3 regions of the Vibrio cholerae genome follow, and region 1 is predicted to be linked to each of the others. Evidence: riboswitches for the same ligand, from Rfam matches in the RefSeq annotation. Region 1 holds a riboswitch; each other region holds the start of a gene.
What was found. Region 1 has a riboswitch for lysine ahead of F0316_RS17940 (Na+/H+ antiporter NhaC family protein). Riboswitches for the same ligand answer to the same signal wherever they lie in the genome.
Positions count from the first base shown of each region.

Region 2: linked by a shared signal. The riboswitch ahead of lysC (lysine-sensitive aspartokinase 3) and the one ahead of F0316_RS17940 (Na+/H+ antiporter NhaC family protein) in region 1 are both predicted to bind lysine.
Region 3: linked by a shared signal. The riboswitch ahead of F0316_RS08455 (Na+/H+ antiporter NhaC family protein) and the one ahead of F0316_RS17940 (Na+/H+ antiporter NhaC family protein) in region 1 are both predicted to bind lysine.

Region 1 covers NZ_CP043556.1:857,439-868,477, forward strand. The annotation lists gene F0316_RS17910 (anaerobic C4-dicarboxylate transporter) at 1-1,241, opposite strand, end outside; gene nadE (ammonia-dependent NAD(+) synthetase) at 1,492-2,322, opposite strand; gene F0316_RS17920 (nicotinate-nicotinamide nucleotide adenylyltransferase) at 2,425-2,952, shown strand; gene F0316_RS17925 (DUF3369 domain-containing protein) at 3,148-4,689, shown strand; gene F0316_RS17930 (ATP-binding protein) at 4,747-6,693, opposite strand; gene F0316_RS17935 (ABC transporter substrate-binding protein) at 6,943-7,917, shown strand; gene F0316_RS17940 (Na+/H+ antiporter NhaC family protein) at 7,995-9,575, opposite strand; lysine riboswitch at 9,654-9,826, opposite strand; gene emrD (multidrug efflux MFS transporter EmrD) at 9,979-11,039, opposite strand, start outside.
Region 2 covers NZ_CP043554.1:2,555,662-2,566,700, reverse strand. The annotation lists gene metH (methionine synthase) at 1-1,713, shown strand, start outside; gene lysC (lysine-sensitive aspartokinase 3) at 1,786-3,141, opposite strand; lysine riboswitch at 3,252-3,429, opposite strand; gene F0316_RS11930 (pyridoxal-phosphate-dependent aminotransferase family protein) at 3,605-4,723, shown strand; gene F0316_RS11925 (oligosaccharyltransferase) at 4,802-6,586, opposite strand; gene uvrA (excinuclease ABC subunit UvrA) at 6,651-9,473, opposite strand; gene galU (UTP--glucose-1-phosphate uridylyltransferase GalU) at 9,629-10,501, opposite strand; gene F0316_RS11910 (LuxR C-terminal-related transcriptional regulator) at 10,674-11,039, opposite strand, start outside.
Region 3 covers NZ_CP043554.1:1,822,014-1,833,052, reverse strand. The annotation lists gene hflD (high frequency lysogenization protein HflD) at 1-599, opposite strand, end outside; gene mnmA (tRNA 2-thiouridine(34) synthase MnmA) at 622-1,737, opposite strand; gene F0316_RS08465 (inosine/guanosine kinase) at 2,002-3,306, shown strand; gene F0316_RS08460 (H-NS family histone-like protein) at 3,354-3,761, opposite strand; lysine riboswitch at 4,157-4,339, shown strand; gene F0316_RS08455 (Na+/H+ antiporter NhaC family protein) at 4,455-6,056, shown strand; His leader region at 6,276-6,409, shown strand; gene hisG (ATP phosphoribosyltransferase) at 6,465-7,361, shown strand; gene hisD (histidinol dehydrogenase) at 7,366-8,661, shown strand; gene hisC (histidinol-phosphate transaminase) at 8,665-9,705, shown strand; gene hisB (bifunctional histidinol-phosphatase/imidazoleglycerol-phosphate dehydratase HisB) at 9,757-10,830, shown strand; gene hisH (imidazole glycerol phosphate synthase subunit HisH) at 10,830-11,039, shown strand, end outside.

The DNA.
Region 1 (11,039 bases):
AAATACCACTTACCGATCTTGGTGGTCCCTGTGTTATCGAAGTTGACGGTGGCGATATCCGATGGGTAGTTCGGAATAAAGAAGTAACCGTACAGCGCTGGCATCAGGCCAATCAGCAATGCCGGTTCTAAACCTAGCCCTAAACCAACAGGGAGCATCATCCGCGCGACAGCGGCTTGTGAGTTCACCACCACAGACACAATGAACAGCGCCAGAGCAAACGTCCAAGGGTAGTTGGTCACCATCTCCACTATGCCAGATTTAAATTGTGGCATCGCGTATTGGAAGTAGGTGTCAGACATCCACGCGATACCGAAGATGGCAATCGCAGCAACCATGCCAGATTTGAACACCACACCGTTAGGTACAGAGCGTGGGTCTGTTTTGGTGGCGAGCAAAATGATACCGCCGAAACAGAGCATGATCATTTGAATCACCATGTCCATGCCAATTGGCTTGGTGCCTTCTTGAATGGTGCGGATCTCCGGCCACATTGCAATCACCACGATCACTAAAATCGAGGAGATAAACAGCAGCACGGAGTTACGTGCTGACGCTGGCAAGGTTTCATCGAGTGATGTTGCGGTGGTATTGAGAATTTTCTCGCGCCAGACGGGGTCTTGCAGTCTTGCTTGATATTCAGGATCGTTCTCCAGCTCTTTACCGCGTCTCAAACTGTACAGCGACATTAAAAGCGTACCGAATAGAGTCGCTGGTACCGTGACCATCAAAATCGATAGTAGGGTGATTTCATGGTTAATGTTGGAAAGCTGCGCCAAGTAGTAAACCACGGCGGCCGAAATCGGCGAGGCGGTAATGGCGATTTGTGACGCAACGGATGCTGCTGCCATAGGGCGCTCAGGACGAATGCCATTTTTCAGGGCAACGTCACCAATGATTGGCATGATCGAGTATACCGCATGGCCTGTACCCAGCATAAACGTCATGGTGTAAGTGACAAAAGGGGCAATTAAAGTGACGCGTTTGGGGTTTTTGCGCAGCATGCGCTCCGCCACTTGCAGCATGTATTTTAAACCGCCAGCAGCTTCAAGAATCGAGGCACAAGTGACAACCGCGAGGATAATTAACATTACTGTGATTGGTGGTGAGGTCGGTGGCATCTTGAAGACGAAAACTTCGATAACCAAACCAATCCCCGAAACGACCCCAAGCCCGATACCGCCGTATCGTGAGCCGATATACAACATCAGCAGTAGAAAGAGAAATTCTACATATAGCATCCCATGTTCCCTATATTGAAATGAAGTTATATGTATTGTCGGATTTCATTTGCAAAAATTATGAAGCAGAGTTCACAGAATTCTAGCTGGAAGAAACGAGATTTCGTTATTCAGGTGGGAGTCACACTATCGGGCTGAAAAGTAAAGATTTTTAGTGCTTTTGTGTAACGAGCTTGTTGCGCCACACAAAGCGTTATTTTGACTATCAAGCCAAGCGAAAGGCTTGGCTTGATGTAGGTCAATAAGGCGTCTAGTCGTAAATGGTCGGAATAGGCTGGCGCTTGTGCTGAGTTGCGTGATAAATCGCCACTAAACGCTGGCTAACTTCGGCAGGTACGGCTTTACCTTCCAAGAAATCATCAATCTGTTCATAGGTCAGGTTTAAGGCGGCTTCATCGGCTTTTTGCGGTGCTAACTCTTCAAGGTCAGCGGTAGGGGTTTTGTAAACCAACTGCTCAGGTGCGCCTAACGTTTTGGCGAGCAAGCGTACTTGGCGTTTGTTGAGGCCAAATAGTGGGGCGAGGTCACACGCGCCATCCCCAAACTTGGTATAAAAACCGGTGATGTTTTCTGCAGAATGATCGGTACCTAGCACTAGACCGCCGACATAGCCGGCAATTTCATACTGCGCGACCATACGCGCACGCGCTTTCACGTTGCCTTTGATGAAATCAACCTTAGCCGGATCGTTTGGGATAAGTCCGGTATTCGCCAGTGCGTGGTGAGAGGCGGCATGCAAACCATCGACTCCGGCTTTGATGTTGACGGAAACCGAGTGAGTTGGGCGAATAAAGGAGAGTGCGAGTTGCGCTTCATCTTCATCTTTTTGCTCGCCGTAAGGTAAACGCACCGCGATAAATTGGTACTCCGTCGTATTGTGTTGCTGGTTGAGTTCTTCAACCGCAAGTTGAGCCAAGCGGCCACAGGTTGTGGAATCGACGCCACCACTGATGCCCAATACGAGGGATTTGCAGCGCGCTTCAGTGAGCTTACGCTTAATAAAAGCTACGCGGCGTTCGATTTCAAACTGTGGATCGATCGAAGGCAGTACGCGCATTTCTTCACGGATCTTGTGTTCCATAGGTTCCTTTCCTGCAAGCAATGTCAATTTTTCGGTGTATGATACCGCAATCGTTGAATTAGAAAACCGAGAAAGGGCATTTCCTGATCGGCAAGGTGCACAATGAAAAAGATTGCGGTGTTTGGCAGCGCCTTTAATCCGCCGACCTTAGGCCACAAAAGTATTATTGATTCGCTTGGTCATTTTGATTTGATTTTGCTAGTACCGAGCATTGCCCATGCTTGGGGTAAAACCATGCTTGATTACGAGTTACGCAGTCAACTGGTGGATCAATTCATCCAAGATATTGGCTCAAATAAAGTGCAGCGCTCTGATGTCGAGCAAGCCTTATATGCTCCGCCAGAGGCCGTTACTACTTATGCGGTGTTGACGCGCTTGCAAGCTCTGTATCCGCAGGATGAATTGACCTTTGTGATCGGGCCGGACAATTTGCTTCACTTTGGAAAATTCTACAAAGCAGATGAAATACTGCAGCGTTGGACAGTCATGGCATGCCCTGAAAGGTTGCCTATCCGCAGTACCGCGATTCGCGATGCTCTGCAAAATGGACAGCCGATTACAGGCATGACCACTTCAGGGGTTGAGCGCCTTTTGCATCAGCAGCAGCTTTACATTAGCCCAAGCTTCTAATTTTTCACTGGCTGAGGATTCAGCCAGTGGATACCCCATCGTAGCGAATGTTCTTGCGAAATATCTGACTGATAGCTTCAGTCTCTCTGTCTGTTGCAGCAAATAATCATTGAAAAATAGGGACTATCTCCCTCCTATCCGCCGCTATTGTGCTAAAACTAAATAAGGTCAAAGTAGTGGAGATGTGGAGACGACATGGATCTGTTTGCAGATATGCGGCAAGACGCCGCAGGGGAAAAAGAACGTGTAGTCATGCACAGCCATGAGCCTTGGCGCGTTTTACTGGTCGATGATGATGAGCAGATGCATCAAATCACGCGTTTGGCGTTGACGGGATTCCAATTCCAAAATCGTACCTTGGAGTTAATTTCGGTTCTTTCTGGGCAAGAAGCTAAGGTGGTCATGGCCGAAAGATCCGATATTGCTTTGGCGCTGATTGATGTGGTGATGGAAACCGAACACGCCGGCTTAGATTTGGTGCGTTATATTCGTGAGGAGCTGCAAAACCGTCAAGTTCGTTTGGTGTTGCGCACCGGACAAGCCGGGCAGGCACCTGAAGATAAGGTCATCAAAGAGTATGAGATTGATGATTACAAAGAAAAAACAGAGTTGACGACTCAAAAGCTGCGTACCTTACTCTATTCCATGCTGCGCGCTTATCGTGATTTATGTTTGATTGAGGATCAAAAACGCGGCTTAAGCCATGTGATTGAAGCCTCGGCTAATGTTCAGAACACCAGAAACCTACAAACTTACGCGACCGCAGTACTGAGCCAATTAACGTCACTGCTTAAGTTGCGTGCTTCTGCGTTTTATTGCGTTGTAAATCCGCGTCCTGGTGGCGAGCAGTGCAGTGCCTTAACCGTTGCGACAACGGCAGAATGTGTGGATTTGTATGTAGAGTCCCCCTTTAAAGGGCTTCCAGAAGAAGTTGAAATCCGTTGTAAAGAGGTGTTGAGCAATGGGCGTACCTGCGATTACGGTGATGCCTATGTGTTTTTTAAACGAGATGATCGTGGTGTTGACAGCGTATTGTATGTCGATCTCGATCAAGAGCTTTCCGAATTGGATAGAAAACTACTGGAAATCTATATGTACAACATTGGGTTGACGTTCGAAAACATTAACTTAATGGTCGATCTGCGCGAAACTTCGAAAGAGTTGGTCTATAACTTAGCCAATGCCGTGGAAGCACGTAGCCGAGAAACAGGTGCACATGTTCAACGTGTCTCGTTGTTTTGTGAGCGATTAGCGCTGCTATACGGTTTACCAGAAGCTGATGCGGATATGATTAAAAGTGCTGCACCGCTGCATGATGTCGGTAAAGTCGCCATTCCAGATAGTATTTTGCATAAACCCGGTAAATTGGATGCTCAAGAGTGGGCGATTATGCAAAAGCATGTTGAGTACGGTGTCGATATTCTCAGCCGTTCTAAGCGGCGTTTGATTCATGTAGCGAAAGAAATTGCTGCCACTCATCATGAAAAATGGGATGGCAGTGGTTATCCGAACCGCTTACAAGGCGATGATATTCCCATTTCAGGCCGTATTACTGCTTTAGCCGATGTTTTTGATGCTTTAGGCGCGAAACGTTCCTATAAAGATCCATGGTCAGATGAACAGATCCGAGAAGAGCTGATCGCACAAAAAGGGCGTCATTTTGAGCCGAAACTGGTTGAGCTATTACTCGAACACTGGGATGAGTTTATTGCTATCCGTGCTTCGCTGCCTGACTAGGACAGCGCCAAAAGTGAATACCGGCAGAAATGAATACCGATGGAGCGCTAGGCGTGGCTAGGTCGCACAGTCGGCTACTTGAGGCATCGATAGCGCTTGGGGTAATGTGATCACGTAATGCACGCCGTGCCCCGGTTCGGAAGAAAACGCCAGTTGGCCATGCAGCTTTTGCTTAACCAAATTAAACACCAGATTTAATCCTAATCCTGAGCCACCTTGACCTCGCTTAGTGGTAAAAAATGGTTCAAAGATCTTTTGATGCAGTTCTTTTGCTACGCCGCATCCATTGTCTCGATATTCAATCATGATCTGCTGATCTTTTTGATAGAAGTGGATATCAATCTCTGGCTGAGCAGTCTCTGCGAAAGCGTGATTCACACTGTTCATGACCAAGTTAGTCATAATCTGTGTCAGTACACCAGGTAAGCTGTTCATCATCACAGAATCCTCCCCATGCAGTTGCGGAGTCACCGGAATTTTTCGGGTTTCACTGTGTAAGCTGGCCATCAGCGCGTCGAGGACTTGTTTTACGTGAAATTGGCTACGGCTTTCCGAAACTTGGTCGACGGCGGTCTGCTTAAAATCTCGAACCAGTCGTGCGGCACGGTTAAGATTGGTTTCTAGCATCAGGGTGCTTTGAGTCATCCTCTCCATCAATTCTGCAAACTGTTGGCTGGTGAGGGTTTGCTGGTTAAAGGCGTTGAGCAAGCTTTCTCGTGTTTCCTGAATCACAGAAGTGGCTGTCACCGCAATACCTAACGGCGTATTCACTTCATGTGCGACGCCTGCCACTAAGCCACCGAGAGCGGCGAGCTTTTCAGATTCAATCAGTTGGGTTTGGGTTTCTTGCAAACGAGTTAAACTGAGTGCTAAATCTTGCGTTCGATTCGCGACTTGCTGCTCCAGATCTTGGTTCATGATTTCTAAACTCAATTGAGCCAGTTTGAGCGAGGTAATGTTGATTGCAGTACCACGAAATCCGAGAAATTGCTCATCGGCATAGCGAGCAATGCCTTGAAACAGTAAATAGGCTTGAGTGCCATCACTGAGTGTCAATTCCACTTCACAATTTGAGAAATCTTGCTGTTTGAGTAAGCAGTTCATGAGCGCGGTTGAGGATTGAAGCGGAGCAATACTTACCATGAGTGGTTTGGAATCTTCCTCAATCGCTAACGCAGTAGACATGGCTTCTGAGCTATAAATCAGCTCGCCATGGCAGTTGGTTTCCCATAACCAATCGGAGGCGGCTTGTGCAAAATCTTCCAACCGTTCTTGCTCCGATTTGATGGTGCGGTAAAGGGTTGTTACGTTGTTAGCAATCCGATTAGTTTCATCTCCCAGCCATTGTAACTCATCATTTTTCTCCATAATCCAAGGGTTATAAGGCAGTTGTAGTGGTTTTTTAGGGTGGCGGGGATTGTAGCGACGTAGAAATTGCGCAATCGCAAAAATCCGCTGATTCACACTGGCGTGGAAAATCAGCAAGATTAAATAGCACACAATAGCGGTTTTCAGCGCATTGACGGCTAAGGTGAGCAGAAACTGGCGAATCAGATAGTTATAAATACCTTGGGCATCCGATTCGACATATAAGGTACCGATATTCTCAGTCACCTGAGTATCTGGGTTGGTGTATTCCAGGGCTATTTCGCTATTTAATGCCATGCTGGTTACGGGTTCTCCGGCTGAGAAATGGTAGTCGCCAGAGGTGATCTTCATATAATCGACATTGGGTAAGTTGACCAAGCCTTCCAGCCTTTGGGTAAGCACGACTAAGTCATAATTCCACAGTGAGCTGGCGAGAAGCTCGGCGTGAATGGTTTGGATTTCATCATGCCTAGCTTGGACATTATTGAACTCACGGTTGTAGTCGATGAAGGTTTGGGTAATCGTCATGGCTAAAGTCACGGCACCACTGAGTATCACCATGATGAGAATGATGCGTCGGCCAATACGGCTGAACATCGGGTTACTGTCCATTTCTTCTGCGTCACGGTTTTTCATTATTATCTATTGTTTTAGAAGTAATTCATTTCAGTATAGATGGTCTATGCCGTACCTTCCTTCCCACTTGGCCAAGTTATAGGCAGAAACATCAGCTACACTTGCCTATACCCTTTCTGCTTGAAGTAACGGCGATGTTGGCTACGTTTTTGATCTCAGTGGCATAGTTTCTCTATGCTCAAGGGAATGAGCTCACAGTGGCATCTGCCACCCTAAGTGGTTTGGGTATTAAAGCGTGGAGGAAGCCATATGCGCTGGTGGATAGTTATAGTGTGGTTATTGAGTGGCCAAGCATGGGCTGCCAATGTGTTGGTGATTCAAAGTTATCACTCGGGTTACGCGTGGGATGCAGCCTACACAAAAGGATTGAAAGAGGGGATTAACGCCCAACATCAATTACACTTTTTTGAAATGGATACGAAACGGATTCCCGCTCGAGAATACAGCGCGGCTGCCGATCGTGCATTTCAAGCTTATCAGCAATTGAAACCTGATTTGGTGGTATTGGGCGATGACAACGCACTCTATTATTTGTTACCCAAACTGTATAACGAACCCATCTCGATTGTTTTTCTCGGCATCAACTCAAATCCCAGAGAGTTGCTGGATGAGTATTCGGGGATTGCGCAGGTAACGGGCATCTTAGAGCAACCCTTGTTTGTAAAAAATATGGCTGAAATTGGCCGCTTGTTACCGAAAGAAAAACGGCGTGTTTTGGTGTTGTTTGACTCAGGGAATACCTCAAAAATTGCCTTGGATTATATGCAAGATCAACACAAGCTGATTAAGGAGAATTTGGGGATAGAGGCGGACATCCGTTCTATTAAGAGCGAACAAGAGTGGAAACACGCGGTTGAGTACGCGAATCAAGAAGGTTTTGGAGCCATAGTGGTGGGTTTGTATCAAACCCTTGTCAATATTGATGGGTTACATGCTGCTCCTGAAAATATTGTGAGTTGGACGAATGAGCATTCTCAACTGCCGCTGTTTGGCTTTTGGGATTTCTCGATCGGCAAAGGAAAAGCGGCGGGTGGCGTGGTGTTATTTGGGTTAGAACAAGGAGAGATGGCTGCTGAGCTGGTGACGCGTATTTTGGATAAGCAAGAGCTTGCCAAATATATTCCGATCCAAATTAACCGCCAAGGGAGAGGTGTTTATCAGCCAGAAGAGCTTGCGCGCTGGGGGTTAACGCCGCCCAAAGATTGGACACCTATCGATGAATAAGCGCTGCACTTAGTTTATAAGTCGAAGGTGTGTTGTAGATAAAAACACCGCCCATAAAGGGCGGTGTGAGAAAGAACTTAGGCTTCAACAGGTTCTTGCTGCCAACGTTTTTGGCGTAGATTGAAGGCACAAAACAGCACAAACCATACACTGCTGGCGGCCAAACCAGCCCAAACGGAGTGCAATAAGCCCATCGCCAAATAACCCAGTAGTGCGCCCATTGCTGCGCTGATCGCGTAAGGAAGCTGAGTCACGACATGGTCAATATGATGGCTACCCGCACCGGTTGCTGACAAGATGCTGGTGCTGGAAATCGGTGAGGCGTGATCGCCAAACACTGCGCCGGCCAATACGGCGGAGAGAGTCGGTAGCATTAGGCTGATGTCTGATGCCGCAGCGATATCACCCGCGAGTGGCAGCATAATCCCAAAGGTGCCCCAACTGGTGCCAGTGGCGAATGCCATTAAGCAAGAAAGTACAAACACCAAGGCGGGGAGCAGTTCAACCGGTAGATTGCCTTGAGTCAGAGACGCGAGATAAATGCCGGTTTGCAGATCGCGCACCACACCACCAATCGTCCAAGCAAACAGCAGAATGATGATTGCTGGCATCATCGCCATAACCCCTTTGGGAGCCGTGGATAGCCAAGTTTGCGCCGAGAGTTTTAAGCGCAGTGACAGGACAATCGAGACCGCCAAGCTACACAGCGCCGCATAAACCAGTGATTGAGCCACATTGGTATTTTCGAGTGCGCCAATCAAAGAGAACGCCTCACCGTTAGCAGCTAAGACGGCGTTACCGGTTTGGATCATGAAAATCAAGGTGGTGATGGTCAGTACTGCGATGGGCAACACCATATCAATCATGGTGCCGCGAGCGGTTTCTCCACCTTCCATATCTAAGCCCGCAGGGCGGCCTTTGCTTTCGTCCCACAATTTACCTTCACGAGCCCACGCTTCGTGTTGGCGCATGGGGCCAATATCCATCGGCAGGAAAATCACCGCGAGCACCATAAGCAGGGTAAACACGGCGTACAGATTCATCGGGATCATCTGTACAAATGCTGAAATCGCACTGATTTCCGTCATTTCGTGTGCCGCTAAAATGCCGCCAATGAGAGCGATGATGTAAGCGCCCCAAGAGGAAATCGGTGTAATCACACACACAGGTGCAGCGGTAGAGTCGAGCAAATAGGCGAGTTTCGCGCGCGAGATTTGGAAGCGATCCGTCACTGGGCGGCAAATCGCACCCACAGACAGGCTATGGAAAAAGTCGTCAATGAAAAAAGCAAATACCATCAAACCCGTCAGAGCTTTTGCACTGCGGCGATCTTTGCATTTGCGCTCAGCCCATACCGCGAAAGCACGCGTTGCGCCTGAGGCCGTCATTAAGCTTATCAAACCACCCAGCAGCAGCATAAACAGCAGCATATTGATGTTATCGCTGTTGGCTGCACCTTCCGCCCAAAACAGACCGCTGATCTTTCCAAACAGGTATTGCACTGTACTCAGGGGGGAAAAATGGTTAAGCATAACCGCACCAGCAACAATGCCAGCGCCTAAAGAGAGTAATACTCGGCGTGTGGTAATCGCGAGCAGCACCGCGAGTAGCGGTGGGATGACCGAGTAAACCGAGTCAGAATAAGGGGCTAAATTCATGGATCTCACATCACCTTTTCAGGTGGAGATCTACCAGCAGGATAAAAAACACATTTCAGCGAAATAACACTTCTTATCCTTCAAGGTAGCGCTCCATAGACAACACACTATGGCAGTCCGGCATTTGTTCAATGCTGGCCCAGCGAACGTTGATGACGCAACGATCACTTCGGCGCTGTACCCTTTAACCAGTCATCATCGGGGTCAACCTACGACTGGCGACTCATGAACAGCGCGCCTCTACTTAAAGGAACTTGTGCCCGTCGAAGAGCTAGGCTCAAAAACTGTGACACACGACGTATATTACTGCCTTTTCAGGTGACGACAAGATTTAATTTCCCCATTTCTGCAGTGAAATTGATCTCATCCGGTATATTCGCTAAAGGGTCAGAATTTTCTCACCTCAGATCGCAATCGGCATCTCATCTGACGGTGGCTGTTTGGTGTAAACGCGTTTAAGTCCCCACAACGCCAGTACTGACATCAGAAGCATAATAATACCGAGTGGTAGTTGATCGGATGCTGGGAACATGGCGGCAAACAGCGTAGCCAGACCTGCCCCTAAATTTTGCATGCCACCTAAAATTGCACCGCCCGTTCCCGCGTGATAAGGGAAAGGAGAAAGTGCACCTGTGGTAGCGGCTGGGAATAAAATGCCGGCCCCTAAGAAGTAAATGGTTGCGCCGCCAATCAGTGATAGGGCCGTGGTCATACCCAATAAGCCGGGCAGCATAATGACCAGTGAGCCCGTTAAGATCGCGAGTAAGCCGATATACATAGCGGTTTTTTCACGCCAGTGGCGAGCAATCACGTTAGAGAGCCAAGCGCCCGCCAAATAACCGGGGATGGGTAACACAAACAGCAAGCTCACGGTCGTCGCAGGTAGGCCTAATACACCGCCTAATAACACGCCAGCCGCCGCTTCGAACACGGCTAAGCCTGCAAAGGTCGCGACAAGACAGATTAAGTAACCTTGGAAGCGACGATCCGACAGCACGTAATGATAACTGCGTAGCACGGGCTCTTTTTTACGCGCTGTCGCTGGCAAGGTTTCTACCATGCTCGTCATCATGGTGATCACCACGGCAATGGCAAAGAGTGACAGAAACAAATAGCTTGAACGCCAACCAAAACTTTCGGTTAAGTAGCCACCTAAGACCGGCGCAACCAGCGGTGAGAAAATCAGGCACATACTGATTAAGCTGTTGACTTTATGCAGATCAGCGCCTTCGAAACAGTCGCGAGAGAGCGTACGAGACATCGCGCCACCACAACCAATCCCAAGACCTTGCACGAAGCTACCGATCAAAAACCATGAATACTGATGGGCGAAGAGCGCAATCAAAGAACCGATAATGTAGATCGCCAATCCAGCAATAATGATCGGTTTGCGACCAATACGATCAGAAAGGGTACCGTAGACAAATTGCGACAAGCCGTAAGGGATCAGGTAGCACGCCATCA
Region 2 (11,039 bases), on a different replicon from region 1:
GCATGGCCTGTGGCTAAGCGCCTAGAGCACGCTTTAGTCAAAGGCATCACCGAATTTATCGTCCAAGACACTGAAGAAGCACGTCAGCAAGCCAGTAAACCGCTGGAAGTGATTGAAGGGCCGCTGATGGATGGCATGAACGTGGTCGGTGACTTGTTCGGGGAAGGGAAAATGTTCCTACCGCAAGTCGTAAAATCCGCGCGTGTCATGAAACAAGCCGTTGCGTATCTTGAGCCTTTCATTAATGCGCAAAAAAGTGGTAGCACTTCAAATGGTAAGATTTTGCTGGCGACCGTAAAAGGCGATGTGCATGACATTGGTAAGAACATTGTTGGCGTCGTGCTGCAGTGTAATAACTTCGAGATCATCGATCTTGGTGTGATGGTGCCTTGCGAGCAGATCCTCAAAGTCGCACGCGAGCAAAATGTCGATATCATCGGTCTCTCTGGGCTTATCACGCCGTCTTTGGATGAGATGGTACACGTGGCGAAAGAGATGGAGCGACAAGGGTTTGAACTACCACTCTTGATTGGTGGGGCAACAACGTCTAAAGCGCATACTGCGGTGAAGATTGAACAGAATTATCATGCGCCTGTGGTGTACGTGAATAACGCGTCGCGCGCGGTAGGGGTGTGCACATCATTATTGTCTGATGAACTGCGCTCCGGATTTATCGAACGTTTGGATCTCGATTATGAGCGCACGCGTGATCAGCATGCGCGTAAAACGCCCAAATCGCGTCCAGTCACGTTAGAGCAGGCACGTGCTAATAAAGCGGCGCTGGATTGGGCAAATTACACGCCGCCCGCTCCTGCGAAACCGGGTGTGCATGTGTTTGAAAACATTGCGTTAGCCACACTACGTCCTTATATCGACTGGACGCCTTTCTTTATGACTTGGTCGCTTATGGGCAAATACCCTGCTATTTTGGAGCATGAAGAGGTTGGTGAAGAGGCCAAACGTCTGTTTCATGATGCCAATGCCTTACTTGATAAAGTAGAGCGAGAAGGACTACTGAAAGCCAGTGGTATGTGTGCACTGTTCCCAGCAGCCAGCGTGGGTGATGACATTGAGGTGTACAGTGATGAATCGCGTACGCAAGTCGCGCATGTGCTGTACAACTTGCGTCAGCAGACCGAAAAGCCGAAAGGAGCCAACTACTGTTTGTCGGACTATGTTGCTCCGAAAGAGAGCGGTAAACGTGATTGGATTGGCGCGTTTGCAGTAACCGGTGGCATTGGTGAGCGAGCGTTGGCCGATGCTTATAAAGCTCAGGGTGATGATTACAATGCGATCATGATCCAAGCAGTGGCCGATCGTTTGGCGGAAGCCTTTGCGGAATATCTGCATGAAAAAGTGCGTAAAGAGATTTGGGGTTATGCGAGCGATGAAAATCTCTCCAATGATGAACTGATCCGTGAGCGTTATCAGGGCATTCGACCAGCGCCGGGGTATCCCGCGTGTCCTGAGCATACCGAGAAAGCGACTTTGTGGCAGATGCTGAATGTCGAAGAGACCATCGGCATGTCACTGACCACAAGCTATGCGATGTGGCCGGGCGCTTCGGTATCCGGTTGGTATTTCTCGCATCCCGATTCTCGCTATTTTGCGGTAGCGCAGATCCAACCAGATCAACTGCACAGCTACGCTGAGCGTAAAGGTTGGCGTTTGGAAGAAGCTGAAAAGTGGCTAGCGCCTAACCTTGATGCTTAATCAGTAAGACCTCCATCCACAATAAAAGAGGCCACATCATGTGGCCTCTGGTTTTATCTCGTGAGTTTGATTTTACTCTTGCTCAAACAGCTCTTTATGCAGCTTCTGCACCGCTTGTTTAGAGACAGATTCATGCAGCAAGAAACAGAGGTTATGCGCGCTGGCGCCATAGCAAATCATACGGAGGTTGTAATCTTCCAATACACTGAACACTTGCTTCGCGTAGCCGCGGCTCTCTTTCATCTTGTTGCCGATCAGAGCAATCAGACACAGGTTGTATTCGACTTCGACCGTGCATAGCTCCTCTAACTCGGCGCGCACCGCTTCAGGCAATTCTGGCGCACCGCCTGAGGTATCGGTTTTATCCAGTGTCAGTGACACGCTGATTTCTGATGTGGTGATGAGATCGACCGAAATTTTATGCTTGGCGAGAATTTCGAACACTTTGGCGAGGAAGCCGTAAGCATGGAACATCTGCGCGCTACGCAGTGTCACCATGGTTTGATTACAGCGTAGTGCAAGTGCGCGATACAGTGGCGCGCTTTCGACTTGTTTACGAATCCAAGTGCCGCCTTTTTCCGGTTCTTTTGATGAGCCAACAAACACGGGAATGCCATGGCGTACCGCTGGAAGCAAGGTAGATGGATGCAAAATCTTGGCACCAAAATTGGCCATTTCTGAGGCTTCGCTAAAGCTTATCTCAGGAATCGGCGCTGCTTTTGGCGCGATACGTGGATCGGTACTGTAGATCCCCGGCACGTCAGTCCAAATTTCCAAGCCACAAGCTTGCACGGCTTCGGCAATCAAAGCGGCTGAATAATCACTGCCGCCGCGGCCTAAAGTGGTGGTATTACCTTGCGCATCAGAGCCGATGAAACCTTGAGTCACGACAACATATTGCTCACACAGTGGTACCAGTTTCTCTTTGGCTAATTGAGCGATTTCTTTCAATTGAGGTTCGGCGCGACCGTAATGATCGTCAGTGCGTAGCACTTCGCGGATATCAAAACGTACCGCGTCGACACCACGCTCACGCATCAGTTGAGTGAGGATGTAGGTGGAGATGAGCTCACCACAGGCGACGAGATGGTCGGTCAGTTTTTTACTGGATTGAAATGACGCCGCTTCTGCAGCACTGGCCACAGAATCTAGCACGGCTTTGACTTCTTTTTCGACGCGTGTCGGATCGGCGAGCTGGTCGATAATCACATAATGGATATCGGCCAACTGTTGCAAAATCGCTTGGCGGCGTTCAGCTGAGGCCACGCCATTGGCGAGTTCGACCAATAAATTGGTCACCCCAGAGCAGGCGCTGCTGACCACTAAGCGTGTTTGTGGATTGTTTTCGATAATGGCCGAACAACGGCTCATGGCTTCAAAGTTGGCGACACTAGTACCACCAAATTTGGCGACGTTAAATGTGCTCACGGCAATTCTCCCAGACTTCCTGAAAAACGAGTTGTTGGTAACCCAACGTCCAATGTTGTGAAGAGAGTGTTTTTTATAGAGCAAAATAGAGGAGTGACTATAGAAAGATTTCCCTCAGAAGCTCTTCATCAGATTCGAGCTGATGACAGTTGAAGGGATTCAGCCCATTCAACCGATAAACCAAAGCCACAACTTTGATTCACCTCGGCACTACTCCCCCTGAATGTTCTGTATTGGAGTTGAGGCTCCACAAAACATCTGCCTGGGCAGTGCTCCTCTTCTGCTAGATAGCTCACACATTGAACGGTGTTGGTGAAATCTTGTCAACGACAAAATGTTCCAAAAGTGCAAATAAAAATGACATTAGTGTGACAAGGATTAACACTCTGGACATAGGTCGAATTGTTGCTGCAACTTAATTGCATTACTCTGATGGTTCTGGTCGCCACAACAAGGAGTCGTTATGACAATTCGCAGTTTTATCCCCCCGCATCGGATCTTGATGGGCCCTGGGCCTTCGGCTATTTCCCCTCAAGTCCTGCAAGCGCTCAGCCGCCCAACGGTTGGTCATCTTGATCCACTGTTTATCGGTATGATGGATGAGCTGAAACAGCTCTTGAAATATGCTTTCCAAACGGAAAACGAATTTACGATTGCCGTTTCTGCGCCGGGTAGTGCGGGTATGGAAGCCTGTTTTGTTAACCTCGTCGAGCCGGGCGATAAAGTGATTGTTTGCCGCAATGGGGTGTTTGGTGAGCGAATGCGCGATAACGCTGTGCGTTGTGGGGCCGAAGTTGTGGTGGTTGATGATGAATGGGGTTGCCCAGTCAGCGTTGAAAAAGTGCAAGCCGCGATAGATGAGCATCCGGATGCGAAAATACTGGCTTTTGTACAAGCAGAAACGTCAACCGGAGCCTTAAGTGATGCGCAAGCGTTAGGTGCTCTAGCGAAGCAGCATGGTTTGTTGACGATTGTCGATGCGGTGACGTCGCTTGGCGGCGTTCCCCTGCTGGTGGATGAGTGGCAACTGGATGTGGTGTATTCTGGCAGCCAAAAATGCCTCTCTTGTGTGCCAGGATTGGCTCCGTTGACGTTTTCACCTCGTGCCATTGAGAAGATTCAATCACGAAAAACACCGATTCAAAGCTGGTTCTTGGATCAAAGCTTGGTATTAGGTTATTGGAGTGGCGCAGGCAAACGTAGTTATCACCATACCGCTCCGGTTAATAGTTTGTACGCGCTGCACGAAGCGTTACTGCTTTTGCAACAAGAAGGTTTAGATCACGCGTGGCAGCGCCATCGTCTGATGCATGAGAAGCTTAAACAAGGGTTAGAGCAACTCGGTTTTCAATTTGTGGTCGCAGAGCCGTATCGTTTGCCGCAGTTGAACGCGATTTATGTGCCGGAAGGTATTGAGGAAGCCAAAGTACGCAGCCATCTACTCAATGAATACAATTTGGAAATTGGCGCTGGGCTCGGGGCATTAGCCGGCAAAGCGTGGCGCATTGGGGTGATGGGCTATGGCGCGCGTTCAGAAAATATCGCGCTCTGTTTGCGAGCGCTCGAAGAGTCGCTGCTTTAATACCATACGCAAGAGAAAAGCTGTATGAAAGAGAAATAAGGGTGGCTTAAAAGCCACCCTTATTGTTTCTCGCAGAGCTTAGGGTGTCGCGGCTGAGGGAGCTTCAGCATCAGATGCGGCACTGTTGACCTTTATCGAGGGGTGGTACTGGACTGTACTGAAATCTTGATTGGGGAACAGAAATTCGGCCTCGCGGCGGATTTGCTGCGCACGGCTCGTATCGCCTAAACCTTGATAAGCCAAAATCAGGTTTGAATAGAAGGCCGGGCGCGGTTTATGTTGAATGATCTGTAACGACCAATCGATATAGGGTTGGATAAGCTCCGCTTTTTGTTCATGGAGCCCGATGTTCAGATAGGTGCTGTAGATATCCCAATCAAATCTGTCTTGCCATACCAATGGGTTAGTCACGTTTTTCAGCAATTCAGGATTGAGTGGCTGAGATTTTTCAAATTGCGTTAACACATAGTTGGTGTGTAACGCTGTGACCATATACAAGCTGGTGACAATCGGCAGCACTAAGCTGGTAATGCGCAGTAAAGATTTCGTGAGCGTGGTGAAACTGGCCAGTCGATAGCGTGCGACTCGTTGATCTACCCAGTAGATGAGGATGATAAAGGTGAGCCAGTGGATTGCGGAGTGGTAAAACGGATACTCCAATTGAGCGTGTAAGGTGATCGGCACAAACAGAGCCAGCATGGCCATGCGAGTGCCACGTTTAGCGGCATAAATGCGTAGAGCACAAAAACAGGCGGCGAGTAATATACCCATTACAGGTAGTAATCCGCCTTCTACCCCCCAATACAACAGCTCATTATGTGGGTGATCCATCGATGCTAAGCCTGCTGGATAGCTGCTATTTAACTGATGCTGGCGAGCAGTATAAAGCAGATACTGCGCCTCAAATTTGCCATAACCATAGCCTGTAAAAGGCTTTTCGATGATCATATCTATGGTTTGTGGAAATGTGAAACGACGTGGGCTTTCTAAGTCAGCCTTATTCGCGACAAAACCAGAGGTTCCTTGGCCATACATAGCGGTAAAACCTGCACAAATCCCAAGAGCTATGGCAAGAAGCCAGAGCGTAAAGCGCCGACGTGAAGCGAATCGATATAAGTAAGGGGCAACCAGAGCGATACTCAATAAACTGGCCAGCCACCCAGTGCGAGAGGCGAGTACGACCAGTAAGGGAGCCGTGAGTAGCGGTGTCGCGTAAAGGATGCCGATTTTGCTCCAGCGCGAGTCATATTTTTCCGGTTGTCTGGCCAGCAAATAACCTGACAACACCAGCCCTGTTGCGAGGAAACTGGCCATCACATTTGGCTGCTGGAAAATACCATACGGTCGATTTGCTTCGGTGTCATAACCAAAGGGGTTACCCGGCTCTAACCAAAAGTATTGAATTAAACCGATCACGGCTTCAATGACGCTACCCAGTAGAATAAACCACAGCAAACGCTGTTTATGTTTGTTGCTAAAGCGAAATTGTTGTAAGACGAGAAACAGAGTAAATCCAGCCCAGAGACCCACTAAGCGGCCAAGAGTATGAAACCAATCGGCATTCGAGTAAGTGATGGGTAGGGTTAGCAGAACACAGCTTAACCAAAGTCCAATGGTCAGCTTGGAATAACGCAGCGCTTGATTATTCGCCAACTGATACAGACCAATCGCCAGTGTTATGCTGGTCGCGATCCAGACCGTAGTATTGAAGGAGAGTGCCAGTCCAGCACCGCCGGGGTTAGGCATAAAGAAATGCATGGCGAGCAGATAAACCACGGCCAAGGCAAAAAGAAACGGTTTATTGAGTGGTAGGCTCGGAGCGTGAGGTTCCAACCGAGTGCCACTTAACAGCAAAGTTGCCATGCAGTTCACCTTAAAAAAGAAACCAGCGCACAGTTCGCTGGTTTCATTACTTTAGCCTTTTTTTCTAATTCAACAAAGGCTTGAGGAAACGTGCGGTATGTGAAGCTTCGATCTGCGCCACATCTTCTGGTGTTCCTTCTGCAATAATCAGTCCGCCGCCTTGGCCGCCTTCGGGGCCTAAATCGATGATCCAGTCAGCCGTTTTGATCACATCCAAGTTATGCTCAATCACCACCACGGTATTGCCATGGTCACGCAAGCGGTGAAGAACGCTCAATAGTTGCTGAATATCGTGGAAGTGTAGGCCCGTGGTTGGTTCATCCAAAATATACAGGGTTTTGCCCGTATCTCGTTTGGAGAGTTCACGCGCTAATTTTACCCGCTGCGCTTCACCTCCTGATAAGGTGGTGGCTGATTGCCCAAGACGAATGTAGGACAACCCAACATCCATCAAGGTTTGCAGCTTACGTGCTATCACAGGTACGGGGTCAAAAAACTCGCGTGCGTCTTCAACGGTCATGTCCAAAACTTCATCAATCGTCTTGCCTTTGTAGCGCACTTCCAGTGTTTCTCGGTTATAGCGTTTACCTTTACACACATCACAAGGCACATACACATCGGGTAAGAAGTGCATTTCAACTTTGATCACGCCATCGCCTTGGCACGCTTCACAGCGCCCTCCGCGGACGTTAAAACTAAAGCGTCCCGGCTGATAACCACGCGAGCGAGACTCTTGTGTTCCTGCAAATAATTCACGGATTGGAGTGAAGATTCCGGTGTAAGTGGCAGGGTTGGAGCGAGGAGTGCGACCAATTGGGCTCTGATCGATATCGATCACTTTATCAAAGTGTTCTAGACCTTGAATGGAGCGATAAGGCGCAGGTGTCGCCGTCGTCGCGCCATTGAGCGCGGTATGGGCAATCTTAAAGAAGGTATCGTTGATCAGAGTGGATTTTCCCGAACCTGAAACGCCCGTCACACAAGTAAACAGGCCAACAGGAATAGACAGGTCAACATTTTTTAAGTTATTACCGACCGCGCCTTTAAGCTCTACCGTTTTCTTCGCATCTTTTGGTGTGCGCTGCTCTGGTACCGCGATTTTTTTCACGCCACTGAGATATTGGCCTGTGAGTGAGTTTGGATTGGCGATGATTTCCTGCACATTGCCTTCGGCAACCACCATGCCGCCGTGTACGCCAGCACCTGGGCCAATATCAATCACGTGATCTGCCATGCGAATCGCATCTTCATCATGCTCAACCACTAACACAGTATTACCTAGATTGCGTAAGTGGGTGAGGGTTTGCAGCAAGCGTTCGTTGTCCCGTTGGTGGAGGCCAATCGACGGTTCATCAAGGACATACATTACACCGACTAAACCGGCACCAATCTGACTGGCTAGGCGAATACGCTGAGCTTCGCCACCGGAAAGCGTCTCGGCGCTGCGCGAGAGATTTAAGTAATTGAGCCCGACATTGACCAAAAATTGCAGCCGGTCGTTGATCTCTTTCATCACTTTTTCAGCGATTTGTGCACGTTGGCCTTCCAGTTTGAGCTCTTGGAAGAACGTTAGCGCATCAGCAATGCTCAGTTCTACAATCGTTGGCAACGCAGTATTATTAATAAACACATTGCGTGCTTCGATTTTTAAGCGCGTACCATCACAACTGCTGCAAGGCTTGTTGGAGATGTATTTTGCCAGCTCCTCACGCACCGAGTTGGATTCGGTATCGCGATAGCGGCGCTCCAAATTATGCAAAATCCCTTCAAAAGGATGTTTTTTAAGGCGAATATCACCCCGATCATTGATGTACTTAAATTCAATTTCGGTGCGACCAGAGCCGTGCAGAATGATTTCCTGAATCTTTTTGCTCAGTTTATTGAAGGGCGTGTGTACATCAAAATCGTAGTGCTCGGCCAGTGCAGTCAGCATCTGGAAATAATAAAAGTTCTTTTGATCCCAACCGCGGATCGCACCTTGTGCCAAACTTAAATTGGCATCTTGAATCACTCGATCTGGATCGAAATACTGCTGTACTCCTAAACCATCACAGGTTGGACAAGCACCGGCTGGGTTGTTGAAGGAGAACAGGCGTGGTTCAAGCTCGCGCATGCTGTAACCGCAATGTGGACAAGCAAAGTTAGCCGAGAAAATCTGCTCTTCGCCATCGCCTTCCATCGGGGCGACAACGACGATACCGCCGGAAAGTTCTAAGGCGGTTTCAAAGGATTCGGCTAAGCGTTGCTGCAGATCACTACGCACTTTGAAACGGTCGACAATTACTTCAATGGTGTGCTTTTTGTGCAGTTCGAGTTTCGGTGGATCGGTCAGATCGCAGGTTTCACCATCGATACGCGCACGAATAAAGCCCTGCGCAGCAAGGTTTTCCAATGTTTTAACGTGTTCGCCTTTGCGCTCTTTGACTATGGTTGCCAGCAGCATCATTTTGCTGCCTTCTGGCAATTCCAGTACTTTGTCTACCATCTGACTGATGGTTTGCGCTTTCAGTGGCACTTGGTGTTCAGGGCAGCGTGGCTCACCAACCCGAGCGTAGAGTAGACGTAAATAGTCATACACTTCCGTAATCGTACCCACAGTAGAGCGTGGGTTATGGGAAGTGGACTTCTGCTCAATCGAAATCGCGGGTGAAAGCCCCTCAATATGGTCTACATCCGGCTTTTCCATCAGAGAAAGGAATTGGCGCGCATAAGCCGAGAGTGATTCGACATAACGTCGTTGACCTTCTGCGTATAGCGTATCAAAAGCCAGTGAGGATTTACCTGAACCAGAGAGGCCGGTGATGACAATCAATTTGTCACGAGGAATGGTCAGATTGATATTTTTGAGGTTATGGGTACGAGCGCCGCGTACTTCGATTTTGTCCATCTGGGTTGCTCTTTGCTAAACGAAGTGCAGCAAGTATTACATAGCGTGAACAAAGTGCAAGCAAATACTGGATAAAAAAACAGTCATATCAAAAGCAAAAAAGCCAACCTGAGAAGTTGCAGGTTGGCTTTTAAATGCATTGTTTAGATAGCGAATTACTGACCTTTATGCGTCGACTTTTTAGCCAGCTCCACTTTTTGGTCGTTTTTCTTGTACATGTTTTCGTAGCAGAAGTTGGTGGCTTCGATATAGCCTTCAACGCTACCACAGTCGAAGCGCTTACCTTTGAATTTATAAGCCAGTACACAACCCGCTTTGGCTTGTTTGAGCAGCGCGTCAGTGATTTGAATTTCACCGCCTTTGCCCGGCTCGGTCTGCTCAATCAGATCAAAAATATCTGGTGTGAGGATATAACGGCCAATGATGGCGAGGTTGCTTGGCGCTGTGCCCGGCTCTGGTTTTTCGACCATGTTATCGACGCGGAACAGATCGTCTTTGATCATCTCACCTGCGATCACGCCGTATTTGTGAGTTTCGTTTTCTGGAACCTCTTGCACAGCGACGATAGAGCAGCGGAACTGTTTGTACAGTGCAACCATCTGTGCCAGTACGCCTTGCTCTTCGTTCACACACAGGTCGTCCGCTAGTACAACGGCAAACGGCTCATCACCGACCAATTCTTTGCCGGTTAAAATCGCATGTCCCAAGCCTTTCATCTCACGTTGGCGAATGAAGGTAAAGTTAGCGCTTTCGATGATTTTACGGATATCACCCAATAGCTCTTCTTTATTCGTACCGCGGATTTGGTGCTCTAACTCGTAGTTCATGTCAAAGTGATCCATGATCGAATGCTTACCACGACCTGTCACAATACACATGCCTGTGATACCCGCTTGAATCGCTTCATCAACACCGTACTCAATCAGCGGTTTGTTAACAACAGGCATCATCTCTTTGGGCATCGACTTAGTCGCTGGTAGGAATCGGGTACCGTAGCCAGCTGCCGGAAATAGACACTTCTTAATCATCATTTTTGCTCTATGGTGTGCTAGGGAGAAATTTTTTGCTGACTCTACCACTTCTGATTCGCGACTGCATTACGTTGAGGCTCTTGGCCGAAAAAATGTGTGTTAAGTCGCATTGTTACTACATTTTTCTCCACTCACTCATGGTGAATGCATCCCGCTAGATTGAGCGTTTTTACAGTAAATTTTGATTAACCCAAGCGATCGCTTTGACTCGATTTTTCACGTTTAACTTTTTAAATATCTGATAAAGATGCGATTTCACCGTGAACTCACTAATAAATAAATTCTCAGCGATTTGCATATTCGATGCGCCAGTTTGTAAACAGCGCAGGATCTGAATTTCACGTGCAGTTAAATCGACCGTAGCTTGAGCTTGATGGCTTTGGAAAGCGTAACGATAATAATGCAGCAACTGACTGCTGACATGGCGAGGTAGCCAGTTTTGGCCATTAATGATCTCCCCAAGACCGTGGGCAATAAAGCCTGTGTCTTCATTGGCATAAAACAGACCTTTGAGGTTGCCAAAAGTGAGCAGATC
Region 3 (11,039 bases), on a different replicon from region 1:
ATCTGCGCTTGTTCGATCATCTTTTTACGACCGAAAATCAGGTGACGACGGCGTCCACCAACCTGACGCCACAATACGGCGCAGCGGATCCCTGACAGGAGTAGGGCGCGCACTTTGTGCTGGTTAGCGGTTTGCTGTAATACGGCTGGAGTGCCAGTCACTTGAATGCGCGGGCCAATTGGGCTAATCACATCAAGGTAAATGCTGGCGAGGTTACTGATCATTTGATCATCAAATAAGTCAAAATGGTCAAGCTGACGCTCAATCATTTGAATGCGGTCACCGAGTTGGCTCATGGCATCGCGGCGACCACTTAATTTACGCTCAAGCGCCATTAGGCTGATCAGGTAACGGGTAATTTCGCTACCTGATGGCGTGCTGTCAATCCCTTTGACCAAGCACTCTAAGCCGAGCTTGAGCTGACTTTCGTGACCGAAAACTTCAAGCGTGTTACTTGGATTGGTACAAGTAATCGCTTTGAGCGACGTTTCAAACGCATCAGAATCACAGTACCCATTTTTGGCGACTTGCTGCACAAGTGCCACTGCCTGACAAATGCCAGCGAAAGCGATGGTACGGTCGTAAATTGCGTTAGCCACGTAAATCTCCTAAAAATTGACTTTAAATGCGCTCTTCAATAATGCCGCCACCAAGGCAGATTTCACCTTGATAAAAGACGGCGGATTGTCCCGGAGTCACGGCCACTTGTGGCTCGTCAAACATCACCTTGATGCGGTCATCACTCAGGGGAATGATGGTACAAGCGATGTCACTTTGACGATAACGCGTCTTCACGCTGCAACGTACAGGTTCTGTGATGGGGGTGCGATCAACCCAATGTAACTGAGCCGCCACCAAACCATGCGATTTGAGTAGGGGATGATCCGCGCCTTGTACCGCGATGAGTACGTTGCGTTTGAGATCTTTATCCGCCACATACCATGGCTGTTCGCTGCTCTCTTTCATACCACCAATGTGCAGACCTTTACGCTGTCCGAGAGTGTGGTACATCAAGCCTTGGTGTTCACCAATCACTTTGCCTTCCGGGGTTTCAATTTTACCCGGTTGGGCTGGCAAATAGCGAGATAAGAAGTCGGTAAATTTGCGCTCACCGATAAAACAAATACCGGTTGAATCTTTCTTCTTCGCGGTAATTAAGCCTTGTTCTTCGGCAATGCGGCGTACTTCAGGTTTTTCTAGTTCACCTACTGGGAATAGGCTACGCGCCACTTGCTCATGACTCAGAGTATAAAGGAAGTAGCTTTGGTCTTTATTACCGTCTAAACCGCGCAGCATTTGCGGTTTTTCGCCATTCTGCGGGAAGGTGCGACGCACATAGTGCCCCATGGCAATGTAGTCCGCATCCAGCACTTCATCAGCAAATTCTAAGAAGGCTTTAAATTTGATCTCTTTATTACACAAAATATCTGGGTTAGGAGTACGTCCCGCCTTATATTCCGCGAGGAAGTATTCAAATACGTTGTCCCAGTATTCTGCTGCGAAGTTAATGGTATGAAGTGGGATGCCGAGTTTGTCACACACCGCCTGAGCATCGGCAAGATCTTCCGCCGCAGTACAATACTCTTCGTTATCGTCTTCTTCCCAGTTTTTCATAAACAGGCCTTCCACTTGGTAACCCTGTTGCTTGAGAAGATAGGCTGAAACAGAGGAATCAACCCCTCCAGACATACCGACAATCACTTTCTTTTGGCTGTTTGCGCTGTGCTCTACAGACATCACTTATCTACCACTTGAGGAACTTGGACGGGGATTCTAACAGAAAGAATTTTTCGAGGACAGATCCGAGACGCTAATCACACTTCCCCGAACTTAAGCGCTATGTTGCTAACCTATTGAATCACTTGTGCTCCAAGCGCTAAGAGAAGAGCGCGAAATAAAATCCTCAGCGTGCAAACGTTTGCTTTTTTTTCCTTTATTGCTGCACTAAAAGGTGCGCGGTAGAATCGGCGCTCCTTTCATCCTTGAACCCAAGTAACCTTTATGAAATTTCCTGGCCAACGCAAATCTAAGCATTATTTTCCGGTTCACGCGCGTGATCCTCTGGTCATTCAAGCGCAAGAAAATAAGAAGATGTCGCGCACCCACATTATCGGTATTGATCAAACCCTAGTGGATATTGAGGCCAAAGTCGATTCAGATTTGATTGAGCGTTATGGTTTAAGTAAAGGACACTCATTGGTCATTGATGATCAGGCTGCAGAAGCGTTATACAACGAATTAAAAGAGCAGCGTTTGATTACCAATGAATATGCAGGTGGAACCATAGGGAATACGCTGCATAATTACTCCGTGCTTGCGGATGATCGCTCCACGCTACTGGGTGTGATGAGCCAAGATATTAAAATTGGCAGTTACGGTTATCGCTATCTGTGTAACACTTCTAGCCGGATGGATCTCAACTATTTACAAGGTGTAGATGGTGCTATTGGCCGCTGCTTTGCCTTGATTACCGAAGATGGTGAACGTACTTTCGCGATCAGCGAAGGTCAAATGAACCAATTACGCCCAGACAGTATTCCTGAAAAAATATTTGCTAGTGCTTCTGCATTAGTGATCACGGCTTATTTAGTTCGTTGTAAAGAAGGCGACCCTATGCCGGAAGCAACAATGCGTGCCATTGAATATGCCAAAAAATATGATGTGCCTGTGGTATTAACCCTAGGTACTAAATTTGTTATTCAAGATGATCCGAAATTCTGGCAAGAATTTTTACGTGATCATGTCACTGTGGTGGCAATGAATGAAGATGAAGCATTAGCTTTAACAGGAGAAAGCGATCCGCTCGCAGCCTCAGATAAAGCGTTAGATTGGGTTGATTTAGTACTGTGTACTGCAGGCCCAGTCGGTTTATTTATGGCGGGTTACACCGAAGATTCCGCTAAACGTGAAACGTCATTACCGTTATTACCGGGATCGGTCCCAGAATTTAACCGCTATGAATTTAGCCGTCCTGCCCGTAAAGAGAGTTGTATAAATCCTATTCGTGTTTATTCACATATTTCACCGTATATGGGCGGTCCAGAGAAGATAAAAAATACCAATGGTGCTGGAGACGCAGCATTATCCGCTCTACTGCATGATATGGCTGCTAATAAATACCATAAAGAAAATGTCCCTAACTCAAGTAAGCATCAACATGAGTTTTTAACCTATTCTTCTTTCTCTCAAGTTTGCAAATACTCTAACCGTGCAAGTTATGAAGTATTGGCGCAGCACTCACCACGTCTTTCACGTGGTCTTCCTGAGCGAGAAGATAGCCTTGAAGAGGCTTATTGGGAAAGATAACAAAAAGGCTCCTTCCGGAGCCTTTATCATTTTAGTTTCTGGCAAAATTACAGAGCGAATTCTTCCAGAGATTTACCTTCATCCAGTGCTTTTTGGATCACTGAAGGAGTACGGCCTTGGCCTGTCCAAGTTTTTTCTTCACCGTTGGTGTCGATATACTTGTATTTTGCAGGGCGAGGTGCACGTTTGCCTTTTGCTTTCGTTTTAGTTTCGCCTGATAGCGCAGAAATAAGCGCTTCGAGGTCGATACCATCTTTAGCAATTTGTTCAGCAATTGCGGCTAATTTCGCTTCTTGCTCTGCACGAGCAGCAATTTCTTCTGCTTCTGCTTCTTTACGCTCTTGAACGACGGTCGTTAATTTATCTAACGCTTCTTCAAGTTGCTCAATAGTCAGTTCGCGTGCATAAGCACGTAGGCTACGAATATTTAATAAAGTCTTAGTGATTTCCGACATTACCATTTCCTGTTCACAATTTGGATAACGAGTTAATACTAAACCTAGCTTATTATACTGACAAGTTTTCGCTGCAAATATTAAGTCAAAATAGTAAGAAAGTAAAAATATAAAATGATGTTTATTTAATGAATTTACTATTTAGAATACTGCAGACGCATATAAAAGCAGCTGCAGGAACTTATCATACAGGTAAATAATATTAGTTCTATATATCAAGTCTTGCGGTGTTTTTATGAAATAAGTATCAATGAAATGATTGATTTGTGAGCTGTGGCACTTGTTTTTCTCACTGGAACCTAGTTGCATTGATATTTTTGTTAAGTAAAATGTCTCTCACCTAATGCGAAAAGCAGACTAAATGAGCCAAATGAATTGGCAGATTAGGATGAAGTTTTCGCCGTAGAGGAGCGGTTACGAAAAGTATCCACAGTTGGGGTGATGCCAATGAATTGTGGAAAAAGGCGTTGCCGCCGAAGTCAACTTGCCCATCAACGCAGTTGGCTGGGGTTACATTCAATAGGTGTAACACTGCCATAGTCTATATTGTTGTTAAACTATGGAGCGCTACTGTAGGGTTGGGTGAAGTGTTCGCTTCCCTTTCGCTTAGTTCAACATAAATTAAGTTGACATGATGTCGCTTGATTTGTCTGCAGTAGATCTCTAACCATTTTTTACTGGTTTAGGAAGATCATGAATTTAATCGATTTTGCTTCTTCGCCACTCTCTGTTTTACCACCGCTGGTGGCATTGAGTTTGGCTATTGTGACTCGCCGTGTACTTCTTTCTCTTGGCGTGGGGATTTTTTTAGGTGCTTTACTGCTGGCTGATTATTCTATTGGTCAGTCGTTGCAATATATCGCCACACAAGTGGGTAGCGTGTTTGTCAAAGAGGGCGCGATCAATGCTTGGAATATGAGTATTGTCGGCTTTTTACTGTTACTGGGTATGATGACTGCGCTACTGACGTTGTCGGGCGGCACTCGCGCTTTTGCTCAGTGGGCACAAGTCCGGGTGAAAAGTAAACGTGGCTCTAAATTACTGGCGGCATTTTTAGGCGTATTCATTTTTGTTGACGACTATTTTAATAGCCTCGCTGTCGGTTCTATTTCTCGCCCAGTGACCGATCGTTTTTACGTTTCGCGTGCCAAACTCGCTTACATTCTCGATTCTACTGCTGCGCCTATGTGTGTGGTCATGCCCGCCTCAAGTTGGGGCGCGTATATCATGACCATTATCGGTGGCATTTTAGTTTCGCACGGTATCGAGGAGTATTCCGCATTAGGTGCTTATCTGCGTTTAGTGCCGATGAACTTCTATGCGATCTTTGCGTTGCTGATGGTATTTGCGGTGGTGTGGTTCCAAATGGATATCGGCCAGATGCGCAAGCATGAAATTGCCGCTTCTCAAGGGCGTGGTTTTGATGAAGACCCGAGTACAGATACACAAGAGGCTCACGAACTCAATGAAGAGCTTGATATTCGTGAAAGTGAACGCGGTACAGTACTCGATCTCATGTTGCCGATTGTATTTTTGGTCGTTGCGACCATTGGTGCAATGATTTGGACTGGCGCAAGTGCATTAGCGGAAAGTGGTCAGTCATTTGATATTTTTGGGGCGTTTGAAAATACCAATGTTGGTACTTCATTGGTATATGGTGGATTAGTCGGTCTGGCGATGGCTTTCGTGACCGTGTTGCGCCAAAAACTACCGATGGCTGAAATCGCAAAAACCTTATGGATTGGTGCGAAATCGATGTTTGGTGCAATTTTGATCCTGATTTTTGCGTGGACCATAGGTTCTGTCATCGGTGACATGAAGACCGGTGCTTATCTCTCTTCTCTCGTACAAGGCAATATTGACCCACATTGGCTTCCGGTCATTCTGTTCATCTTGTCAGGCGCGATGGCTTTCTCTACCGGCACATCATGGGGCACTTTTGGCATCATGCTGCCGATTGCGGGTGACATGGCGGGCGCTACAGATATTGCACTTATGCTGCCGATGCTCGGTGCGGTGCTTGCCGGTTCCGTATTTGGCGATCACTGTTCTCCGATTTCAGATACCACGATTCTCTCTTCGACGGGAGCACGTTGTCATCATATTGACCACGTTGCGACTCAACTGCCTTACGCATTGGCGGTTGCGTTAGTGTCAGCGATTGGTTACGTGGTGCTGGGAATTTTTGCTTCACTCGGGCTGGCTTTAGCTGCCGCATCCGTGAGCTTTGTGGTGGTTTGCTTAATTTTTGCAGCACTATCAAAAGCCAAAGTGAGCAAACAGGTGTCTGCCTAATTCGCATCGCTATAGAGATAAGAGGCCAGTCGGCCTCTTTTTTTATCGCTAACCTTAGTTGCAGCTTTGAGTTGTGGTGATGAGCTCTTAAAGCCGTCATAAAAAAATAACCAGAAAAGTGTCAATTTGTGGTTGAAAAAAAAACTTAGCTTGGTTAGTGTGAAGGCAGTTCTCAAACAGACAGAAACCACTAAGTATGCGTAATTTCGTAATGAACATTCATCACCATCATCATCCCTAAGGTGTCTTTCGGGAGATGTACGCATACCCGGGGGACAGGAATCTCCCGGAGTTGAAATCAGAGCCATAAAAAGATTCTAACCCTCGGGAGACCAAACCTCCCGAGGGTTTTTCGTTTTAAGCTTTGGAAAAATTATTAAATTCAACAAATTGCAAAGGAAGAATGACATGCAAACACAACGACTCAGAATCGCGATACAGAAAAAAGGCCGCCTGAGCCAAGAGTGCCAAGAACTGCTGAAAAAATGCGGTGTGAAATTCAACATCATGGGTGAGCGCTTGGTGGTTCATTCACTGAATATGCCGATTGACCTGTTGTTGGTGCGTGACGATGACATTCCAGGACTGATCATGGATGGGGTGGTGGATTTGGGTTTTGTTGGTGAAAACGTGCTTGAAGAAACACGTTTAGATCGCCTAGCGCTCAACCAACGTAACGAATTTATCACTCTGCGCCGTATGGATTTTGGTGGTTGCCGTCTCTCGATCGCGATTGAAAAAGATGCTGAGTATCGTGGCCCGCAAGATCTGAATGGTAAGCGTATTGCCACCACCTACCCACAACTGCTCAAAGCTTATATGGATCGCCAAGGCGTGGATTTCAGCACCTGTATGTTGACGGGTTCGGTTGAAGTTGCACCACGCGCGGGGTTAGCGGATGCGATTGCGGATCTGGTCTCCACTGGCGCAACCTTGGAAGCCAACGGTCTTAAAGAAGTGGAAGTGATTTTTGAATCGAAAGCGACGCTTATTCAGCGCCCAGGTGTTTTTGCTGCCGATAAAGCCGCACTGATCGATAAACTCCTCACTCGCATGCACGGCGTGCAACAAGCCAAAGAATCGAAATACATCATGCTGCACGCTCCGGTTGAGAAGCTGGCGCAAATCAAAACCTTGTTGCCCGGAGCGGAAGACCCAACAGTGCTTCCCTTGTCTGCCGACAAATCCAAAGTTGCAGTGCACATGGTGAGTTCGGAAAATCTATTCTGGGAAACCATGGAACAACTGAAAGCCCTCGGTGCCAGCTCAATTCTGGTGTTACCGATTGAAAAAATGATGGAGTAAGGCGATGAGAACCGTTGTTTGGCAATCGTTGAGTGAAGCTCAGCAAGAATCGATTTTAGAACGTCCTGCGATTACCGAAGGAGCAAACATCACTGCCGCAGTTGCGCAGGTGATTGCGAAAGTGCGCAGTGAGGGTGATGCAGCCCTGTTTGAATTAACTGAAAAATTTGATCGTGTAAAACCCGCTTCACTGCGCGTATCTCGCGAAGAGATGGATGCCGCGGCCGCGCGTTTGTCGGAAACAATGAAACAGGCGTTGGAGCTGGCATACAACAACATCAGCAAATTCCACAAGGCGCAGAAAGCTCAGCCAATCAAAGTGGAAACCATGCCCGGAGTGGTGTGTGAACAAGTGACTCGTCCGATCAATAAAGTGGGTCTGTATATTCCGGGTGGTAGCGCGCCGCTACCATCAACCGTGCTAATGCTTGGTGTGCCTGCACAAATTGCAGGCTGCCGTAAAGTGGTGCTTTGCTCACCACCGCCCATCGCTGATGAAATTCTCTACGTCGCTAAGCTGTGTAACATCGATGAGGTGTACAACTTAGGCGGCGGCCAAGCGATCGCTGCTATGGCTTATGGCACGGAAACGGTCACTAAAGTCGACAAAATCTTCGGTCCCGGTAACGCCTATGTGACGGAAGCAAAACGCCAAGTGAGTAACGATTTCCGTGGCGCAGCGATTGATATGCCAGCTGGCCCCTCTGAAGTGTTGGTGATTGCTGATGAAACGGCGGATGCCAATTTTATCGCCGCCGATCTACTCAGTCAGGCAGAGCACGGCCCAGATTCACAGGTGGTTCTGGTCACACCATCACCAGTGTTGGCCGATCAAGTGACTGATGCGGTGCAAAAGCAGCTTAAAGTCCTTTCGCGCGCCAGCATTGCTGAAAAAGCCTTGGCTTCCAGTCTGATCATTATTGCTGAATCACTCACCCAAGCAGTGTCAATTTCTAACTACTACGGACCTGAGCACTTGATTGTGCAGACGCGCAACCCGCGTGAGTTGGTTCCACTGCTCGATAACGCAGGCTCCATTTTCCTTGGCGATTGGTCGCCAGAATCGGTAGGCGATTACGCTTCAGGTACTAACCATGTCCTGCCGACTTACGGTTACACCCGCACCTATTCCAGCTTAGGTTTGGCCGATTTCAGCAAACGCATGACAGTGCAAGAACTGACCGCTGATGGCTTGCAATTGCTCGCGCCTACCGTCGTCACGATGGCGGAAGCGGAAGGGTTAGACGCGCACAAACGTGCGGTTACGATTCGAGTAGAAAAATTACAGAAGGCTCAATAAATTATGGAAAAACTGGCTCGTCAACAAATTCAGGCGTTAACCCCATACCTTTCTGCGCGTCGTATTGGTGGTAGTGGTGATGTTTGGCTCAATGCCAACGAATCGCCTTTCAATAACGAATACAAAACCGATTTTGCGCGCCTTAATCGTTACAGTGATTGCCAACCTAAGGCGATGATCCAAGCCTACGCCAATTACGCAGGGGTACAGCCGGAGCAAGTGCTGACTTCGCGCGGCGCGGATGAAGGGATTGAGCTTTTGATCCGCGCTTTCTGCGAACCCAATCAAGACGCGATTCTGTTTTGTCCTCCAACCTATGGCATGTACGCGATCAGTGCAGAAACCTTTGGCGTCGAGCGTAAAAAAGTGCCGTTGACTGCCGATTGGCAACTCGATTTACCGAGCATCGAAGCCAATCTGGATCGCGTCAAATTGGTGTTTGTGTGTAGCCCCAATAACCCGACTGGGAACTTGGTGAAACGTGCCGACATTATCAAACTGCTTGATATGACCAAAGATCGCGCGATTGTGGTGATGGATGAAGCCTACATCGATTTCTGCCCAGAGGCATCGACGGTTGATTTGCTCGCCCAATATCCGAACTTGGCGATTCTACGCACACTCTCTAAAGCTTTTGCTTTGGCGGGACTACGCTGTGGCTTCACGCTTGCCAATGCTGAACTCATCAATGTGTTACTCAAAGTGATCGCGCCTTATCCGGTGCCAGTGCCGGTTGCCGAAATCGCGGTGCAAGCCTTATCACCTGCAGGTCTCGCGCGCGCCAAATACCAAGTATTGGATCTCGGCGCGAATCGAGCTTACCTACAAGTGGGGCTCTCTATGGTTCCGGGTGTGCAGGTCTTTGAAGGTTGGGGTAACTATCTATTAGTGAAATTCCCTGATGGTGATGCACTGTTTAAAGCGGCGTGGGAGCACGGCATTATTTTGCGTAATTCACCGATTGAAAACTGTGTGCGTATCAGTGTTGGCAATCGCGAAGAGTGTGAAAAAACCGTCGCGTTCATCCGTAACTACTACCAGTAATTTTGTTTACAGCAGCTCGCAGCGCGGGCTGCTGATGAAAAGGACATTCTTGTGAGCAAACAACAAAAAATTCTTTTTATCGACCGCGACGGCACCTTAATTGTTGAGCCGCCAGTGGATTTCCAAGTTGACCGTTTGGACAAACTCAAACTTGAGCCTTATGTGATCCCAAGCCTGCTCAAGCTACAAGAGGCGGGTTATCGTTTGGTGATGGTGACCAATCAAGATGGTTTAGGCACTTCAAGCTACCCGCAGGCCGATTTCGATGCGCCGCATAACATGATGATGGACATTTTTGAATCGCAAGGCGTGAAGTTTGATGATGTGTTGATTTGCCCGCACTTTGAGCGTGATAACTGTTCGTGCCGCAAACCGAAACTTGGCTTGGTCAAAGAGTATCTACAAGGTGGCAAAGTCGATTTCAAATCGTCAGCCGTGATTGGCGATCGCATGACCGATCTGCAACTGGCGGAAAATATGGCGATTCGCGGTATTCAATACCACCCGCAAACTATGGGTTGGCTGGATATCGTTAAAGATCTCACCACCAAGCCGCGTGTTGCCCAAGTGGTGCGTAAAACCAAAGAGACCGATATTCAGGTTCTAGTCAATCTTGACCAAACTGGCGGTAATCAGATCGAAACGGGTTTGGGCTTTTTTGATCACATGCTGGATCAAATCGCGACCCACGGCGGTTTCCAACTGCAACTGAAAGTGGTGGGCGATCTGCACATTGATGATCACCACACGGTGGAAGATACCGCCTTGGCACTAGGGCAAGCACTGCGTGAAGCACTGGGTGACAAACGTGGTATTGGACGCTTTGGTTTCACATTGCCCATGGATGAGTGTTTGGCACAGTGCGCGTTGGATCTCTCGGGCCGCCCGTATCTGAAATTTGATGCGAGCTTTAGCCGCCCGCAAGTGGGCGATCTGTCGACTGAGATGGTGTATCACTTCTTTCGCTCATTGACCGATACTTTGGCGTGTACTCTGCACCTCTCTTCCAGTGGCGATAACGATCACCACATCATTGAGAGCCTGTTTAAAGCGTTTGGCCGCACGCTGCGTCAAGCCATCACGGTGCAAGGTAACGATCTGCCGAGCAGTAAAGGGGTGCTCTGATGACTCAGAATGTGGTGATTATTGATACTGGCTGCGCCAATATCTCCTCGGTCAAATTCGCCATTGAACGATTAGGTTATGCGGTGACGATTTCGCGCGATCCGCAAGTGGTACTCGCGGCAGATAAACTGTTTCTGCCCGGAGTTGGCACCGCGAGCGAAGCGATGAAAAACCTCACCGAACGTGATTTGATCGAGTTGGTGAAACGG